One region of the Pseudomonas sp. 05N431 genome, then DNA from elsewhere that is predicted to be linked to it. Evidence: predicted binding sites of a transcription regulator. Region 1 holds the regulator's gene; each other region holds the start of a gene.
What was found. The regulator FliA, encoded in region 1, starts transcription of late flagellar genes. The targets are predictions, from matches to a motif close to CTAAAGTTTNNNNNNNNNNNGCCGNTAA.
Positions count from the first base shown of each region.

Region 2: the regulator FliA is predicted to act here: its motif matches at 1,977-2,004, upstream of flgM (flagellar biosynthesis anti-sigma factor FlgM).
Region 3: the regulator FliA is predicted to act here: its motif matches at 1,571-1,598, upstream of AC1DIG_RS05890 (flagellar protein MotY).
Region 4: the regulator FliA is predicted to act here: its motif matches at 2,203-2,230, upstream of AC1DIG_RS06880 (methyl-accepting chemotaxis protein).

Region 1 covers NZ_JBFTMN010000009.1:415,369-419,790, reverse strand. The annotation lists gene flhF (flagellar biosynthesis protein FlhF) at 1-543, shown strand, start outside; gene fleN (flagellar synthesis regulator FleN) at 658-1,488, shown strand; gene fliA (RNA polymerase sigma factor FliA) at 1,485-2,225, shown strand; gene AC1DIG_RS18470 (chemotaxis response regulator CheY) at 2,392-2,763, shown strand; gene AC1DIG_RS18465 (protein phosphatase CheZ) at 2,794-3,582, shown strand; gene AC1DIG_RS18460 (chemotaxis protein CheA) at 3,636-4,422, shown strand, end outside.
Region 2 covers NZ_JBFTMN010000003.1:369,523-373,944, reverse strand. The annotation lists gene cheR (protein-glutamate O-methyltransferase CheR) at 1-69, opposite strand, end outside; gene AC1DIG_RS07185 (chemotaxis protein CheV) at 115-1,047, opposite strand; gene flgA (flagellar basal body P-ring formation chaperone FlgA) at 1,129-1,890, shown strand; gene flgM (flagellar biosynthesis anti-sigma factor FlgM) at 2,041-2,367, shown strand; gene AC1DIG_RS07170 (flagella synthesis protein FlgN) at 2,416-2,883, shown strand; gene AC1DIG_RS07165 (flagellar brake protein) at 2,979-3,725, shown strand; gene AC1DIG_RS07160 (MFS transporter) at 3,783-4,422, opposite strand, start outside.
Region 3 covers NZ_JBFTMN010000003.1:94,696-99,117, forward strand. The annotation lists gene rnt (ribonuclease T) at 1-462, opposite strand, end outside; gene pyrC (dihydroorotase) at 459-1,505, opposite strand; gene AC1DIG_RS05890 (flagellar protein MotY) at 1,662-2,570, shown strand; gene AC1DIG_RS05895 (argininosuccinate synthase) at 2,700-3,917, shown strand; gene AC1DIG_RS05900 (hypothetical protein) at 4,114-4,422, opposite strand, start outside.
Region 4 covers NZ_JBFTMN010000003.1:309,427-313,848, forward strand. The annotation lists gene AC1DIG_RS06870 (inorganic phosphate transporter) at 1-892, opposite strand, end outside; gene AC1DIG_RS06875 (transporter) at 1,045-2,067, opposite strand; gene AC1DIG_RS06880 (methyl-accepting chemotaxis protein) at 2,346-3,971, shown strand; gene AC1DIG_RS06885 (hypothetical protein) at 4,085-4,422, shown strand, end outside.

The sequences.
Region 1 (4,422 bases):
TTCCGCATTGGTGCTCAGGAACAGCTCAAGACCCTGGGGCGTATCCTCAATGTCTCGGTGACTCACGTCGATCCGGGCCAGTCCCTGGCGCAAGCCCTTGATCCACTGTTGCGCAAGCGTGTGGTGTTGATCGATACCGCAGGTCTGCAGGCCAGTGATCCGGCGTTGCGCATGCAGCTGGAAAGCCTGGCCGGTCGCGGGATCAAGTCGAAGAATTATCTGGTGCTGGCCACTACCAGCCAGAAACAGGTGCTGACTGCCGCTTATCACAGTTACAAGCGGTGCGGGCTGGCAGGCTGCATTCTGACTAAACTGGATGAAACAGCGAGTCTGGGCGAGGTGTTGAGCCTGGCAATCAGCCACGAATTACCTGTCGCTTATCTGACCGACGGGCCACGGATCCCGGATGATCTACATTTACCGCGCCGGCATCAGTTGGTCAGTCGCGCCGTAAGCGTGCAGATGCAGGAAGAACCCAGCGAAGAAGCCATGGCTGATATGTTCGCTGACCTCTACCACAGCCCGGCCAAGCGTGTCGGCTGAGGTAATAATGAATAGATTTGTATCTACATCGATGGCCTGCCATGCATTGTTCACAAGTGAGCGCGCAGCCAGTCATGTAGTCCGCGTCTAAGCAAGACAAGGTAAAGAACGAACATGGGCAGCATGCATCCCGTACAGGTGATCGCAGTGACCGGCGGCAAAGGTGGCGTCGGGAAGACTAATGTGTCAGTGAACTTGTCCCTGGCTCTTGCTGAGCTCGGCCGGCGCGTCATGCTGCTGGATGCCGACCTGGGGCTGGCGAACGTCGACGTCCTGCTGGGGCTCACGCCCAAGCGTACGCTGGCCGACGTCATCGAAGGCCGCTGTGAACTGCGCGATGTATTACTTCAGGGGCCGGGCGGAATTCGCATTGTTCCAGCAGCGTCCGGTACCCAGAGCATGGTTCATCTGAGCCCGGCCCAGCATGCTGGCCTGATTCAGGCATTCAGCGACATTGGCGATAACCTCGACGTATTGGTGATCGACACGGCGGCGGGCATTGGTGAGTCGGTCGTCAGTTTTGTTCGTGCCGCCCAGGAAGTATTGCTGGTGGTGTGTGACGAGCCGACCTCGATCACTGACGCCTACGCGCTGATCAAATTGCTCAACCGCGATTACGGCATGAACCGCTTCCGAGTGCTGGCCAACATGGCGCAAAGCCCGCAGGAAGGGCGAAATCTGTTCGCCAAGTTGACCAAGGTCACGGATCGCTTCCTCGACGTCGCCTTACAATACGTCGGTGCGGTGCCTTACGACGAATGCGTGCGCAAGGCCGTGCAGAAGCAGCGCGCCGTGTATGAAGCGTTTCCTCGCTCCAAATGTGCACTGGCGTTCAAGGCCATCGCGCAGAAAGTCGATACCTGGCCGTTGCCTGCCAACCCGCGTGGGCACCTGGAATTTTTCGTCGAGCGTCTGGTGCAGCAAACTGCGGGTCCGGTTCTATGACAGCCAGCGGTTACAACCTGTACAAGAAGTCGGCGCGTGACGCGCAGTACGAACTGATCGAGCGTTACGCGCCACTGGTAAAACGAATTGCCTATCACCTGTTGGCGCGCTTGCCGGCCAGTGTTCAGGTCGAGGACCTGATCCAGGCAGGCATGATCGGTTTGCTTGAAGTGTCGACCAAATACGACGCGAGCAAAGGTGCGAGTTTCGAGACATACGCAGGGATCCGTATCCGTGGCGCGATGCTCGATGAAGTCCGCAAAGGTGACTGGGCGCCACGCTCGGTACACCGCAATACCCGGATGGTGAGTGACGCGATTCGCTCAATTGAAGCTAAAACCGGGCGTGACGCTAAAGATCACGAGGTTGCGGCCGAACTCCAATTGAGTCTCGACGATTATTACGGGATTTTGAACGACACCTTGGGCAGTCGCCTGTTCAGCTTCGACGATCTGTTGCAGGACGGCGAGCATGAAGGGCTGCACGAGGATGGCGCGAGTGCTCATCTCGAACCGTCGCGCGACCTGGAAGATGAACGCTTCCAGGCTGCACTGGCGGATGCGATTGCCAATTTGCCGGAGCGTGAGCGACTGGTGTTGGCGCTGTACTACGACGAAGAGCTGAATCTCAAGGAAATCGGTGAGGTCCTGGGAGTCAGTGAATCGCGGGTCAGCCAGTTACACAGCCAGTGCGCGGCCCGTTTGCGGGGGCGTTTGGGGGAGTGGCGAGCGCGCTGACAGCAGTGTGGGGACACTGCGAACGAAACAGGCAAGGCGTAAAGCTCTGCAGGTCTCAATCCGTTGTGCTCCAGACAGTCGTTGAGTGCTCTGCCTGATTGATTGAATGGCGTGTTCAGGTGCTGAACGCGTTTAAGACTGCTTGGAGGTCGAATTGGACAAGAACATGAAAATCCTCATCGTTGATGACTTCTCAACGATGCGGCGGATCATAAAAAACCTGTTGCGTGACCTTGGGTTCACCAACACGGTCGAGGCGGACGACGGTACTACCGCCATTCCCGTCCTCAACAGCGGGAGCATCGACTTTCTGGTAACGGACTGGAACATGCCTGGCATGACCGGTATCGATTTGCTGCGCCACGTGCGCGCCGATGAAAAGCTCAAGCACCTGCCGGTGCTGATGGTCACTGCCGAAGCCAAGCGCGAGCAGATCATCGAAGCCGCTCAAGCCGGTGTAAACGGCTATGTGGTCAAACCCTTCACGGCCCAGGCGTTGAAAGAGAAGATCGAAAAAATATTCGAACGCATCGGTTGATGTGCTGAGCCACTGCGCCACGGGGGAGCTATGGAGCAAAGAGAATCTTCACAGGGCGATTTCGAATCGACCCTGAAAAAACACGCTCACGAACTGGTCGAAAGCCTTGAAAAGGGCAGGTTCGGTGACGCTGTGCAACTGATCCATGAGCTCAATCAGACCCGTGACCGCGGCCTGTACCAGGAGGTGGGCAAGCTCACTCGCGAGCTGCACAGCGCGATCGTCAATTTTCAGATTGACCCGCACATGCCGCAAGCCGAGGAAGTCTCTCAGATCACGGATGCCACCGAGCGCCTGTCCTATGTGGTCAAGCTGACCGAAGCGGCCGCGAACCGGACCATGGATCTGGTCGAGAACAGCACTCCGCTGGTCAATGGCCTGAGCACTGACGCCCAGGCCTTGAGCGCGGACTGGGGGCGTTTCATGCGCCGCGAAGTCGGTGCCGAAGAGTTCCGCGAACTGGCCCGGCGTGTCGACGGTTTCCTGACGCGTAGCGTCGAGGAAAGCCAGGTCGTCTCGGGCAACCTCAACGATATTCTGCTGGCTCAGGATTACCAGGACCTGACCGGTCAGGTGATCAAGCGCGTGACTCAATTGGTCACCGAAGTCGAAAGCAACCTGCTCAAGCTCGTACTCATGGCCAGTCAGGTAGACCGCTTTGCGGGTATCGAACATGACCATGAAGCGATGCTGGCTGAAAAAGATCCGCAAAAACATCTCTCTCAGGGTGAAGGTCCGCAGATTCATGCCGATAAAAGAGAAGACGTTGTGTCCGGTCAGGACGATGTGGACGATTTGTTATCCAGCCTAGGATTTTAGAGTTTTAGCATTTTAGGTTTTTTAGGTTTTTAGACCTCAGGAGCACCCCCTTAATGAGCTTCGGCGCCGATGAAGAGATCCTTCAGGATTTCCTGGTTGAGGCCGGCGAGATTCTAGAGCAACTGTCCGAACAGCTGGTCGAGCTGGAAAGCCGACCAGATGATGCGGACTTGCTCAATGCAATTTTTCGCGGTTTTCACACTGTAAAAGGGGGCGCCGGCTTCCTCCAGCTCAACGAGCTGGTGGAGTGCTGTCACATCGCCGAGAACGTGTTCGACATCTTGCGCAAGGGTGAGCGTCGCGTCGACTCGGAACTGATGGACGTGGTTCTCGAAGCGCTGGACGCGGTGAACAGCATGTTTAGCGAAGTCCGCGAACGAGCACCGATCACTGCGGCTACACCGGAACTGCTGGCGGCGCTGGCCCGTCTGGCCGAGCCGCAAACAGCCGACGAAGCACAGCCGGTTGCTGAAGTGGTTCAAGCACCTGCCGCTGAAAGCGAATCGGGCGACATCACCGACAATGAATTCGAACTGCTGCTGGACTCGCTGAACGCGGTCAAGGCTGAGGCCGAAGCATCCGTTGCCCCGGCACCTGAAGCAGCTGCCGGCAGCGATGAAATCACCGATGCCGAGTTCGAGTCGTTGCTCGACCAATTGCACGGCAAAGGCCAGTTCGCCCCTGATGCAGTGGCCGCAGTGCCCGCCGCACCGGCTGCCCCGAAAGCGGCAGGCGACAGCTCCGACATTACCGACGACGAATTCGAAGCACTGCTCGATCAGTTGCATGGCAAAGGCAACTTCGCCGTTGATGCTCTGGAATCGGCGATTGCTGCTGTTC
Region 2 (4,422 bases), on a different contig from region 1:
GAGCAAAATGCCACAGGCTTTCTCCAGGAAGACCCGGAACTGTTCGAAATCCAAATTACCCGTAGACAATGATGCCGCCTCTTAAATCGTGTTGAACGCCAGGAGCGAAGGCCACTAGCTGTTGTCTGCTGCTTTGATCCGGTCGACTACCCGGGATGCCAGGTCATCAGGACGGAATTTGGCAAGGAAGTCATCGGCACCGACTTTCTTCACCATCGCCTGATTGAATACACCTGACAACGAAGTATGCAGGATGATATGGAGCTTTTGCATGCGAGGGTCACTACGGATCTCGCTCGTAAGGGTGTAGCCATCCATTTCGGGCATTTCGATGTCGGAAATCATCATCAGAAACTCTTCTTCCGGCTTCTTGCCCTCATCGACCAGTTTGCGCAGGTAATCCAGCGCTTGCCGGCCGTCGTTCAACGAAACGACTTCAACCCCCACCGTCTGCAGGCAACGCGTGATCTGCTTGCGCGCCACCGACGAGTCATCGACCGTGAGCACTCGCAAAGAGATTGCCTTGTGTTGGGTATCGGCATCGATCACGCCAACCGAAATCGCATCCGACGTCGGCGCAACTTCCGCCAGGACCTTTTCCACGTCGATGATTTCGACTAACTGATTGTCGACGCGAGTCACAGCGGTCAGGTAATGATCGCGACCCGTGCCCTTGGGCGGCGGATGGATTTCTTCCCAGTTCATGTTGACGATCCGCTCGACCGATCTCACCAAAAAACCCTGAGTCTTGGTGTTGTACTCCGTGATGATCACGAAGGGATTGCTTTGATCCTGCAACCCGCCTGAGCCGGTCGCCATTGCCAGATCCAGAATCGGAATGGTTGCCCCCCGAATATTCGCCACACCGCACACGACGGGACTGGACTTGGGCATCAGGGTCAGTTTGGGGCATTGCAGCACCTCCCGAACCTTGAACACGTTGATCCCGTAAAGCTGCTGGCCGTCGAGACGGAACAACAACAGCTCCAGGCGATTCTGCCCTACCAGTTGCGTGCGCTGGTTAACCGAATCCATTACACCAGCCATGCCCAGACTCCTACACCAACGCTAAGTGTGTTGCGACGCACATTCATCACTAAACGGCACGGCGCTTGCTTTTTAACTGCCATGAACACAAAAACGACATTTTCCCGACGCCTGACAGCAATGTGCCGCAAATTCCTCGGCGCCCTGTCAGCCGTATGCCTGTTGAACGTTGGCAGCCCTGCCTTTGCTGACCCGGTTACCTTGCCTGATCTACTTATCGGCGTCACTCAGGGCTTTCTTGAATTCACCGTAGAAGACTATCTGGCCACCAGTCAAACCGCAGGGCGCTACGAAATCGAAGTCAACAAGCTCGACCCGCGCATGCACATGCCGGCGTGCGACAAGGAATTGACAGCGACACTGGAGAGCCCGGCCATACCTTTGGGCCGGGTCACGGTGAAAGTCCGTTGCGAAGGCGCCTCCCCCTGGACCGTCTTCGTACCCGCTCAAGTCCGCCTGTTTCGCCAGGTCGTCACCACCACCCGCCCCCTCAAGCGAGCCGGAATCATCGACCCTTCAGATGTCATGTTGCGTGAGCGCGATATCAGCCTGATCAATCAGGGATATCTGACAAACGTCGATCAAGCCATCGGACAAAAACTTGTCCGACCAATGGTCAGCGATCAGGTGATTACCCTCGTCCATCTGGAGCAGGCAGAAGTCGTGCGCAAGGGTGATCAGGTGGTCATCACCGCCCGCAGCGGCACATTGAGTGTGCGAATGCCCGGCGAAGCACTGTCCAATGGCGGCCTGAACGAGCAGATCAGAGTCAAAAACCTCAACTCCCAACGGGTCATCAAGGCGCAAGTCATGGCCCCGGGGCAGGTGGAAGTCTCCATGTAGATAACTGGCGCACAACCGTCCTGTTCCCTAAACTGTGCCTCACGCAGGGCAAATACCGACGCGCCCGGGCTCATCGACGATTGAGCCTAAAGTTTTCCCGGGCATGGCCGAAAACATGGCAAGCGTCCAAATTCCCAGAGGTTTTTTATCATGGTCATCGATTTCAGCCGTTTAAACAGCTCCCCCACGCTTGCAAGCAGCACGCGGACCAGCGTCAGCAAGGACACCGGCGATGCCGGCAAATCCGCGCCGCTGAGCACCTCGACCGAACAGGTCGGTGCCACCCAAAGCGGGGAATCGGTACACCTCAGCAATGAGGCTCAACAGTTGCAGAAGATCACTGACAAGCTGCACGATCAGCCTGCCGTCGACAACGCCCGCGTGGCCGAGTTGAAAGCAGCGATCGCCGATGGCAGCTATAAGGTCGACAGCAACCGTGTAGCCAGCAAACTGCTCAACTTCGAAGCCCAGCGCTAGCCAAAGGCCTGCGCCAGGCTTTTGGACGCTTAAAACCCAAGGCCAGCCATGCACGACACTAATTTACTGCAACTGATCACCGACGACTTTGCTCCAGCTCAACAGTTGCTGGAGCTGCTGAAGACCGAATCCCTCGCCCTGCACGGCCGTGACATGCCGCTGCTCGAAGAGATTCTGGCGCAGAAACAGGCTCTGATCATTTTGCTGGAACAGCATGGCCGCAAACGCAGCGAAATTCTCGCGAGCCTGAACCTTCCTGCCAACCGCGCAGGCCTGGAGCAGTTCGCCGCCCACTCAAGTATCGGCGATCAGTTGCTGACCCAAAGCGACGCCCTGACCCGACTGCTTGCAGATTGCCAAACCGCCAACGAGCTCAATGGCCGCTCGATCCAGGTGCAACAAGCCACCACCGCCAATCAGCTGAAAATCCTTAATGGTGGCGAACCTCCAGCACTTTATGACGCCCGCGGGTCAACCTCCATGCTTGTGAAGCCCCGCGCGCTCAGTCAGGCTTGAACTCATAAATAAGCGTGCTCTATCAAGGCACGAAACATGCTGGCAGAATGCTAGCTCTTGCGTGCGATCGTATTCTGTCTGGAGATTGATAAACCGTGTTCAACGCCTCAAGCGCGGACGATGCTCCGCAGCCACCCAAGGTGCTCAGCACCCCGCTGGAAATCACCGGCAACCTGCGGATGCTGCAAGAGAGCCATGATCCCCTGATCATCACGTTCCATGAACGCAGCCAGCGCTTTCAGAGCTACCTGATCGATATCGATCGCGACAGCAATATGATCGCCCTGGACGAAATGATCCCCCGCGATGGTGAACGCTACCTGCTTGCCGGCGAAGCTTTTCGGGTTGAAGGCTTTCATGATGGCGTACGCATTGCCTGGGAAAGCAACGGTACACTGACCATCGACGAGTCCAACGGCGACCGCTGCTACCGTGGCACGCTGCCCGACGAAGTGGTTTATCACCAACGTCGCAATGCGTTTCGCGCAGCCTTGAAACTGGCACAACTGGTGAACATCGAACTCGGTGGCGAAAAGCTCAAGACGCCTGTCAGCGGTAAACTGCTGGACATCTCGGCGACGGGTTGCAAGCTGCGCTTTGATGGCGACATCACCAGCGGACTTCAATTGGGCCAGGTCTATGAACGCTTCATCGCCGCCCTGCCCTTCGGCAGCATGACCGCACCGGTCGAGCTGCGTTATCTGCATCACGAAGAGAAAATCGACACCACCTTCGCCGGCGTACGCTTCCACAACATGAGCGGGCTGGTGCAGCGTCAGGTCGAGCGCTTCGTCTATCAGTTGCAACGCGAAGCGCGTCGCTTCGACAAAGACGACATCTGATCCACACGCTTGAAAAAACGGGCAGTCCCTTTCGGTGACTGCCCGTTTTTTTTGCCCCTAAGGCCTGGCCTCGGTAAAGCTTTTCGGATGCTCCGCCCCCGGATCATCCGGTTTTTCGTCAGCGTCGTCGGCGTCCTCGCCATCGGCCTTTATGCCCTGCTCGGAGTCCGGAACAGGACTCGCGCCATTCTGCATCTGGTCATGCACGACCTGCTCATCGACCCGCGGATCGAGAGCCGCCACCAATGGCGAACTCGACATGCTGTCTGGCATGGCCACGTGATGCAGCGGCGCGTCATCAACCTGATGCAGATTGGTCACCGCTTTTGGCCGGATGCGCCATACCAGCACCAATGCGAAGAAACTGAAGAACGCATACAGCATCTGACTGCCGAACAACTTCATCAGCACACCCGCCACCAGCGGCCCGATGCTCGCCCCCACACCGTAAGTCACCAGCAACATGGCGGTCAGCGATACCCGCCGATCACCCTCGACGTGGTCATTGGAAAACGCCACCGCCAATGGGTACAGACAGAACTGCACCAGCGAGCAGGCGAAGCCAGCGATAAACAGCACCTCAAGCGGCACCTGCGGCATGATCGCCAACGGCAACGCCGCCAACGCCAGGCAAAAGGCAAAACTGCGAATCAGTACAGCCCGATCATAACGATCCGACAACCAGCCCAACGGCCAC
Region 3 (4,422 bases), on a different contig from region 1:
CGGGTTGCGCTTCATGTCCAGGCGCGCAACGGCGGCATTGAGGAAGCCCAGGTCGAAGCTGCTGTTATGGCCGACCAGGATCGCCCGTTTGCAGCCGTTGGCTTTCAGCGCCTTGCGCACGCCACGGAAGATGTCGGTCAGTGCCGCTTCTTCACTCACGGCCATGCGCAGTGGGTGATCCAGCTTGATCCCGGTGAACTCCAGCGCTGCAGCTTCGATGTTGGCGCCTTCGAACGGCTCTACACGGAAGAAATAGGTGTGATCGGGGTACACAAAACCTTTTTCGTCCATGCTGATGGTCGTGGCGGCAATTTCCAGCAAGGCGTCAGTGGCACAGTTGAAACCACCGGTTTCAACGTCGACGACAACCGGCAAATATCCACGGAACCTGGCTGCCATCGGGTGACGTGAACCACCTCCGCCTGAACTTTCCTGTTCGTCGTCGAAATGGTCTTCACTCACGCGTGTTCCTCCAGCAGGCGCCAGCGCAGTTTTTCACCGGCGCGCAGCGGGATGACAGTCAGCTCGCCGAACGGCAGGCTGGTTGGGGCGGTCCATTCTTCGCGGACCAGGGTAATGCGGTCGGTGTTCGCCGGCAGGCCGTAGAAACGCGGGCCGTTGAGGCTGGCGAAGGCTTCGAGCTTGTCCAGCGCATTACGCTGTTCAAAGGCTTCGGCGTACATCTCGATCGCGGCATAAGCGGTGTAGCAACCGGCACAGCCACACGCGGCTTCTTTGGCGTGTTGGGCGTGCGGGGCCGAGTCTGTGCCCAGGAAGAACTTCTCGCTGCCGCTGGTGGCGGCGTCAAGCAGGGCGACCTGATGGGTGTTGCGCTTGAGAATCGGCAGGCAATAGAAGTGCGGACGAATCCCGCCCACCAGCATGTGGTTGCGGTTATACAGCAGGTGGTGAGCGGTGATGGTTGCGCCAACGTTGGCCGAAGCCTCGTTGACGAACTGCACGGCATCGCGGGTGGTGATGTGTTCGAACACCACTTTGAGCGTTGGGAAACGCTCCACGACCCTGCGCATGTGCTCGTCGATGAAGATTTTTTCGCGGTCGAAGACATCGACATCGCCGCGGGTGATTTCACCGTGAATCAGCAAGGGCATCCCGACTTCGGCCATGGCCTCGATCGAAGGGAAGATCTTGTCGATGCTGGTAACACCGGAATCCGAGTTGGTGGTCGCGCCAGCCGGATACAACTTGGCGGCGTGAACGAAACCGCTGGCCTTGGCCTCGCGAATTTCATCGGGTGTAGTCCGGTCGGTCAGGTAGAGCACCATCAACGGTTCGAAACGGCTGCCGGCCGGGCGCGCAGCGAGAATGCGCTGGCGATAGGCGTCGGCTTCAGCGGCGTTACGCACCGGTGGTACCAGGTTAGGCATGATGATGGCGCGACCAAAGGTGCGCGCGACATCCGCGACAGTATTGGGCAACACAGCACCATCGCGAAGATGAATATGCCAGTCGTCGGGACGCAGCAGGGTCAGGCGGTCGGACATTGGGGATTCCAGGCGGGTCAAACTCAAGGGAATGCTACCGGAAAAGACTCTTCCAGGCACTCGCTATCAAGTTTTGCAGCAAGCTTCCGATATGACAAAGGTATGCCGTAATTATGTGTATCGGTCTTTTTGTTGTAGAAGCCAGTGGAGCCTCCCGTGCGCCAGCGTTATTTAGCCTTGCTCAGCGTGTTTGCCAGCCTTCCTGCCATGGCGCTCACTTTCCAGACGCGTCTGGAGAGCATCGAGTGGACGGTCGAAGGCGACAAGTTCGAATGTCGCCTGAGCCAACCGATAACCGATTTCGGCTCGGGCGAGTTCGTGCGGCGTGCAGGTGAGCAGGCAACCTTTCGTCTGAAGGCTTACAACCCGATGATCACCGGCGGCTCGGCGACGTTGCTCGCAGCCGCTGCGCCTTGGCAGCCGGGGCGCGGCGATATCAATCTGGGGTCGGTCAAGGTCGGCAGTGGTGATGTGCTGTTCAACAGCTCGCAACTCCAGGCCGGACGCCTTATCGGTGGTTTGATGGACGGTCGCAGTCCGCTGATTCGTCATTATTCGCGCGATGGCGGAGTGTCGGAGGTCCGTTTATTGCCGGTCAGTTTCAGCAAGGCCTACGCCGATTATCAGGCGTGTGTCGCCAAGTTGCTGCCGATGAATTACGAGCAGGTGAAGCAGGCTGAGGTTGGTTTTCCGGGAGGTGGTATCGATCTGGATGCGCAGGCCAAGGCCAAGCTGCAGGTCATGCTGACGTTCATGAAGGCCGACCCGACGGTCAATCACATCGAACTCGACGGCCATTCCGATAACAGCGGCAATCGCCTGACCAACCGTGACCTGTCCCGGCGCAGGGCGTTGGCGGTGATGGACTTCTTCAAGGCCAATGGCATTCAGGAGTCGCAAATCACGATGCGCTTTCACGGCGAACGTTATCCGTTGGCCCCCAACACCAACACCGCCAATCGGGCAAAGAATCGCCGGGTCAACGTTCATCTTGAGCGCGTTGCACCCACCGATAAACCGGCACCGCAAGTCAGTTCGGCAAGCAGTGCCGCGACGACCTCCTGAACCGGCTGAAATCGTCGCCCGCTCGACATAATCTGTCGCTTCATCATCATAAGCTGTCGCGCCTCTGTAATTTATCCTCTCGCAGCGGTAGACTTCTTGGCTTTCCGTAGAACCCCGTGGAGTGATGGCATGGCGGACGTAAACAAGGTCGTTCTGGCGTATTCCGGCGGCCTGGACACTTCGGTGATCCTCAAGTGGCTGCAGGATACTTATAACTGTGAAGTGGTGACCTTTACCGCTGACCTGGGTCAGGGTGAAGAGGTCGAGCCGGCCCGCGCCAAGGCACAAGCCATGGGCGTAAAAGAAATCTACATCGACGATCTGCGCGAAGAATTCGTGCGTGATTTCGTTTTCCCGATGTTCCGCGCCAACACCGTTTACGAAGGCGAGTACCTGCTGGGTACTTCCATCGCTCGTCCGTTGATCGCCAAACGCCTGATCGAAATCGCCAACGAAACCGGCGCTGACGCCATTTCCCATGGTGCGACCGGCAAGGGCAACGACCAGGTTCGTTTTGAACTGGGTGCCTATGCACTCAAGCCTGGCGTGAAAGTAATTGCCCCTTGGCGCGAGTGGGACCTGCTGTCCCGCGAGAAGCTGATGGATTATGCGGCGAAGCACGCGATCCCGATCGAACGTCATGGCAAGAAAAAATCCCCGTACTCGATGGATGCCAACCTGCTGCACATCTCCTATGAAGGCGGCGTGCTGGAAGACACCTGGACCGAGCACGAAGAAGACATGTGGCGCTGGACCGTCTCCCCGGAGAACGCCCCTGACAAGCCGCAGTACCTGGAACTGACTTACCGCAATGGCGACATCGTTGCACTGGACGGCGTCGAAATGACTCCGGCTACCGTGCTGGCGACCCTGAACCGTATCGGTGGCGAACACGGTATCGGCCGTCTGGACATCGTCGAGAACCGTTACGTCGGCATGAAGTCCCGTGGCTGCTACGAAACCCCTGGCGGCACCATCATGCTGCGTGCTCACCGGGCGATCGAGTCGATCACTCTGGACCGCGAAGTGGCTCACCTCAAAGACGAGCTGATGCCTAAATACGCCAGCCTGATCTACACCGGTTACTGGTGGAGCCCTGAGCGTCTGATGCTGCAACAGATGATCGATGCTTCCCAGGCGCATGTGAACGGTGTGGTTCGCCTGAAGCTGTACAAAGGCAACGTGATCGTTACCGGTCGCAAGTCTGACGAGTCGTTGTTTGACGCCAACATTGCTACCTTCGAAGAAGATGGCGGCGCCTACAACCAGGCTGATGCAGCCGGCTTCATCAAGCTGAACGCTCTGCGTATGCGGATTGCCGCAAACAAAGGCCGCAAGCTGTTCTGATGCTGTTGGCTTGATCAACGATTGTGGCCCCGTTTGTAACGGGGCCACAATGTGATCGAAGAATTCGTGTGTGGCTGTTTATCTCCTGAATCGGTGTCACCAGGCCTTGCGCTTCAACTTCCTGGATTGTCTGTATCCCCCTTTCTTTGCTGTTTCTGTCAGAGACTATTTACCCGGCGACGGTACTGGGTAGGTGTCAGTGCTGGCTGACGACGGTCACCGCCAAGGTGCTCAAGTTATAAATCAGGTAAAAAGAGTCGTTGGGCTCCAGGGCTTTTGCATCTGATTTTTTGAGTGCTCTTTCGTTAATCAAATGTTCCGACTCGCCATTTGTCAGAAAGACGATCACTTCGCGGTGGTGGTGTTTCCTTGAATAGAGAGCGCTCATCAAACTGTCGACATCTTTCTTTTTACGAGTCCATCGTGCATCAACGATCCGCATGCCATGTATCGACACAGGTAAAGACACTGGGTGTTGGGTCGACAGGTTCGCGATGAAGGTTAT
Region 4 (4,422 bases), on a different contig from region 1:
GCATGGTGCGGTTCAGCGCATAGGCCATCGGCAGGGTGCCGACCAGAATCAGCATGATCAGGCCCATGCCTTTCTGGCCGTCGTTGGAGCCGTGGGCGAAGGACACGCCAGTGCAGGTCAGGATCAGCATCCCGCGAATCCACCACGGTGGAGGTGTGTTGCCTTTCGGTGCTTTGTACAGCGCACGATTTTTGACGAAGACGCGCAGGGCCAGCAGCAACAGCGCGGCAAATACGAAGCCGATCAGTGGCGACAGCAGCAACGCGTAACCGACCTTGGTGGCCTGTGCCCAGTCGACGCCGCTGGTGCCGTCGCGGCCGTGCATCAACGCATTGGCGACGCCGACACCGATGATCGAGCCGATCAAGGTGTGGGATGACGAGGCCGGCAAGCCCAACCACCACGTGCCGAGGTTCCACAGGATTGCTGCGATCAGCAGGGCGAAGATCATCGAGAAACCGGCGGATGAACCGACTTGCAGAATCAGCTCCACGGGTAGCAAGGCGATGATGCCGAACGCTACGGCGCCGCTGGACAGCAACACCCCGAGGAAGTTGAAGCACCCTGACCAGACCACCGCGAAATGCGGCGGTAGGGAGTGGGTGTAGATCACCGTTGCCACGGCGTTGGCGGTGTCGTGGAAACCGTTGACGAACTCAAAACCCAAGGCAATCAACAGCGCCACGCCGAGGAGCAGAAACGGCGTCCAGGTGGTCACCGTGGTGCCGAGGTCATGCATGTCGTGCATCAGGCTGTAGGCGGTGAACAGCAGCCCCATGGCCAGCACCGCGAAAAACACCACGGCGGTCAATACGCCGGGTTTTTTATCGAGTTGCGGGCCGGCACTGCTGGCGGGGGCGTTGGAGGCGGCGGTCAAGGAAGGCGTAGCCATGGCCGGACAATCCTGTGTCAGGGAGGGGTGTCGGTCATGATCGTTGCCGAATGTTACAGCGAGACTGCTTTGGGTCAGTGTTTGGGTTTTTAGCAGTTCCACCGATCGTTCCCACGCTGAGCGTGGGAACGAGGGGGGGAGGTGGGGGCGGATCAATAATCCGCCCGCTTGCGAAACGCCCAGCGCCCGGCCAGTACCGTGAACGTCGCGACCAGTGCCACCAGAATCCAGAACCCTTCCGGGTCGCCGGCAAGGGGAATCCCGCCGACGTTCATGCCGAAGAAGCCGGCAATGATGTTGATCGGCAGCGCCAGCACGGTGACCACGGTCAGGGTGAACAGCGTGCGGTTACTCTGCTCGTTGAGGTTGGCGGCGATCTCTTCCTGCAACAGCTTGATCCGTTCGCCCAGCGCCGTGAGGTCGTTGATGATCAGTGCGAACTCCTCGGTGGACTTGCGCAGTTCCTTGACGTCGTCCTTTTGCAACCATTGCGGCGGACGGTTGAGCAGGCGCAGCAACGAACCTGGCTCCAGCGCCAGCAACCGTTGCAAGCGCACCAGCACTCGACGATTGGCGCCCAGTTCGGCACGGTTGGTGGACAGCCGCGATGACAGCAACTCGTCTTCGATCTGGTCGACACTCTGGCTGGTCTTGCGCACGATCTGCGTCAGCACTTCGCCCTGGTCGCGGAGCAAATGCACGAGCAGTTCCAGTGGCGAACGAAAGCATTCGCCGGCCTTGACCGAAGAGCGCAGCTTGTCCACCGAGTGCAGGGGTTGCAGGCGCGCGCTGATGATCAAGCGACTGCGGGCGCAGACCCAAAGGGTCGAGACGTCTGACGACACCATGCTGCTGAGGTTGAACACCACGTCGTTGACCACCGCCAGCAGCGCCGAATCGACGTGCTCGATGCGCGTCGAACGCGAGCCTTCATGCAAGGCTTCGAAAAACTCCTCCGGCAACTCCAGGTGCGCTTTCATCCAGCGCTCGCACGCGGCGTGGGCGAGGTTCAGGTGCAGCCAGAGGAACTCGTCCTCGGCGCCCGGTTGTTGCAGCAACTGCAGCGCCTTGGCCGAATCGATCTCGCGGCCGCGTTCGCCCGGGCGAAAGCTGAAACCGTAGAGCAGGCCGAACAGGTCAGAATCGCGGTGGCGTTGATCGATGCTGTGGTTCATGGAGTCTCGCTGAAGGGAGGCGCCTGTCGTACGTTTCACAGGCTCACATGAGCGGCATCATGGCAACGCGGTTTGACGGTTTTGTGACAGTTTGGTGGCGCGTGTAATAGAACTTCTACCGGCGGTCGGATCGGCGTCAAGAAACCGTGGCGCCTGCCGATGACGGCTAAGTTGGCTCAGGCACTTTGGTGTCCGGCCCGCATGTTGTCGACAGGGAGGTCCGGACATCTCGCATGCCGTACTGGTGCGAGCCTTATCCCTGTCATGAGTATCACTCGATGTTTTTGCAAAAATCCCTGAGAGCGCAAATCCTCGCACTGCTGAGCGGCAGCCTGATCGCGATGTTGCTGATTGCCTTGGCCTGTTTTCACTTTCTCTCCAGCGGGGTGCAGAACTATCGCAACCTGATCGAAGGCCCGTTACGGACCTCGCAACTGATTGATGAAGCCAACCTGCAATTCAAGGCTCAGGTTCAGGAGTGGAAAAACGTCCTGTTGCGCGGCAAGCAACCGGCTGACCTGGACAAATACTGGAAGCAGTTCGAGGACCGTCAGGGTGATGTACAGAACATTCTCGGCGAGTTGACCCGCCAGCCGGGTATCGACCCATCCCTTAAATCCCGCCTTGAAAGCCTGCGTGATGCGCACCGGGTGCTCGGCGCTGCTTATCAGAAAGGTCGGGAGGCTTACCTGGCCGCCGGTGCCGATCCTTCGGCCGGTGATAACGCGGTCAAAGGCGTGGACCGCGCCACCAGTGAACAGATGAGCGAGTTGGTCAACGAATTGCGCAAGCAGGGCCGCGAGCAATCGACGCTGATCAGCGCCAGCGCCGATCGCACCGTGCTGCTGGGCATCCTGGTAATGCTGGTGTCGGGCCTGTTGATTGGCCTGCTCAGCCTGTGGCTGGTCAACCGCAATCTGGTGGAACCGATCCGCAAACTGATCGAATACGTCGCGCACTTGAGCCAGGGCCGTTTCGCTGAGCGGGTGGCGAGTGATCGTCAGGATGAGTTGGGCAGGCTGGCGGTCGCGGCCAACACGCTGCGCGATTTCCTTGCCGAGACTTTCAGCCGCTTGCAGCGCAGCGCCTCGGATCTGGACAGCGCCAGCGGTGAGCTGAACTCGATTGCGACGTTGATGGCCCATGGCACCAGCGAACAGTTCAACCGCACGGATCAAGTCGCCACGGCGATGAACGAAATGTCCGCCACCGCCCAGGAAGTTGCTCGTCATGCGGCCGACGCGGCACGGGCCGCCGATGATGCCGATCAGTCGGCACAACAGGGCGAGAAAGTCATGCAGGGCACGATTCACACCATCACCCAGATGCGCGGTGAAATCGCCAACACTGCGACGGTCATCCGCCAACTGGAAACCGATAGCGGGCGCATCGGCAAGGTGCTGGAAGTGATTCGCGGCATCGCCGAGCAAACCAACTTGCTGGCACTGAACGCCGCCATCGAAGCCGCGCGGGCCGGTGAAGCCGGGCGCGGGTTTGCCGTGGTGGCTGATGAAGTGCGCAGCCTGGCCCAGCGCACGGCGGCGTCGATCATCGAAATCAACCAGATCATCCAGAGTGTGCAGACCGGTGCGATAGATGCGGCGCAGGCCATCGAAAGCGGCCAGTCGCGCAGCGAGGAAAGTGTTGAGCAGGTCACGCAGGCCGGGGCCATGCTCGAGCGCATTACTGCGTCGGTGGAGGCGATTCGCGACATGAACCGCCAGATCGCCACCGCTGCTGAAGAACAGACCTCGGTGGCCGAAGACATTTCGCGCAACCTGACCGAGATCACCAGCATCGCCAGTACCAATCTGGACAACGTGCAGCGCACTGAAGCGGCGAGCAACAACCTGCACGGGTTGTCGGGGCAATTGAATGCGGTGACGGCACGCCTCGGTGCCTAGCCAACTGGAAATGTGTATCGGCACGCTAACCGTGTCGGTACACGATTGATCTCAAGTGCGGGTGTTGCGCGTCGATGATTCGGTTATCCCTAACCTCATCGAAGGAAACACCCATGGTCAGCCTCACATCGGTCTCGATCAATCAGACTCTGTCCACGACCACCAGCAAGACGGCCATCAGCGACAGCACCGATACCGACATCACGCAAAGCACCACCGCGACGGGCAGTTCGACTGCCGACAGTGGCAAAGTTACAGCCGGCGGCGGCGCGCCTGCATCAGGTGACAGCAGTTCGAGCAGCAGTGAGTCGGACACGGTAAAAGAACTGCGCAAGCAGATCGCCGAGTTGCAAAAGCAATTGCAGGAGCAAATGCAACAACTGCAAGCCGCTCAGGCCAGTCAGGAAAGCGCGGATGCCAAAGCGGCGAAAGTCGCCGCTGCCGAATCGCA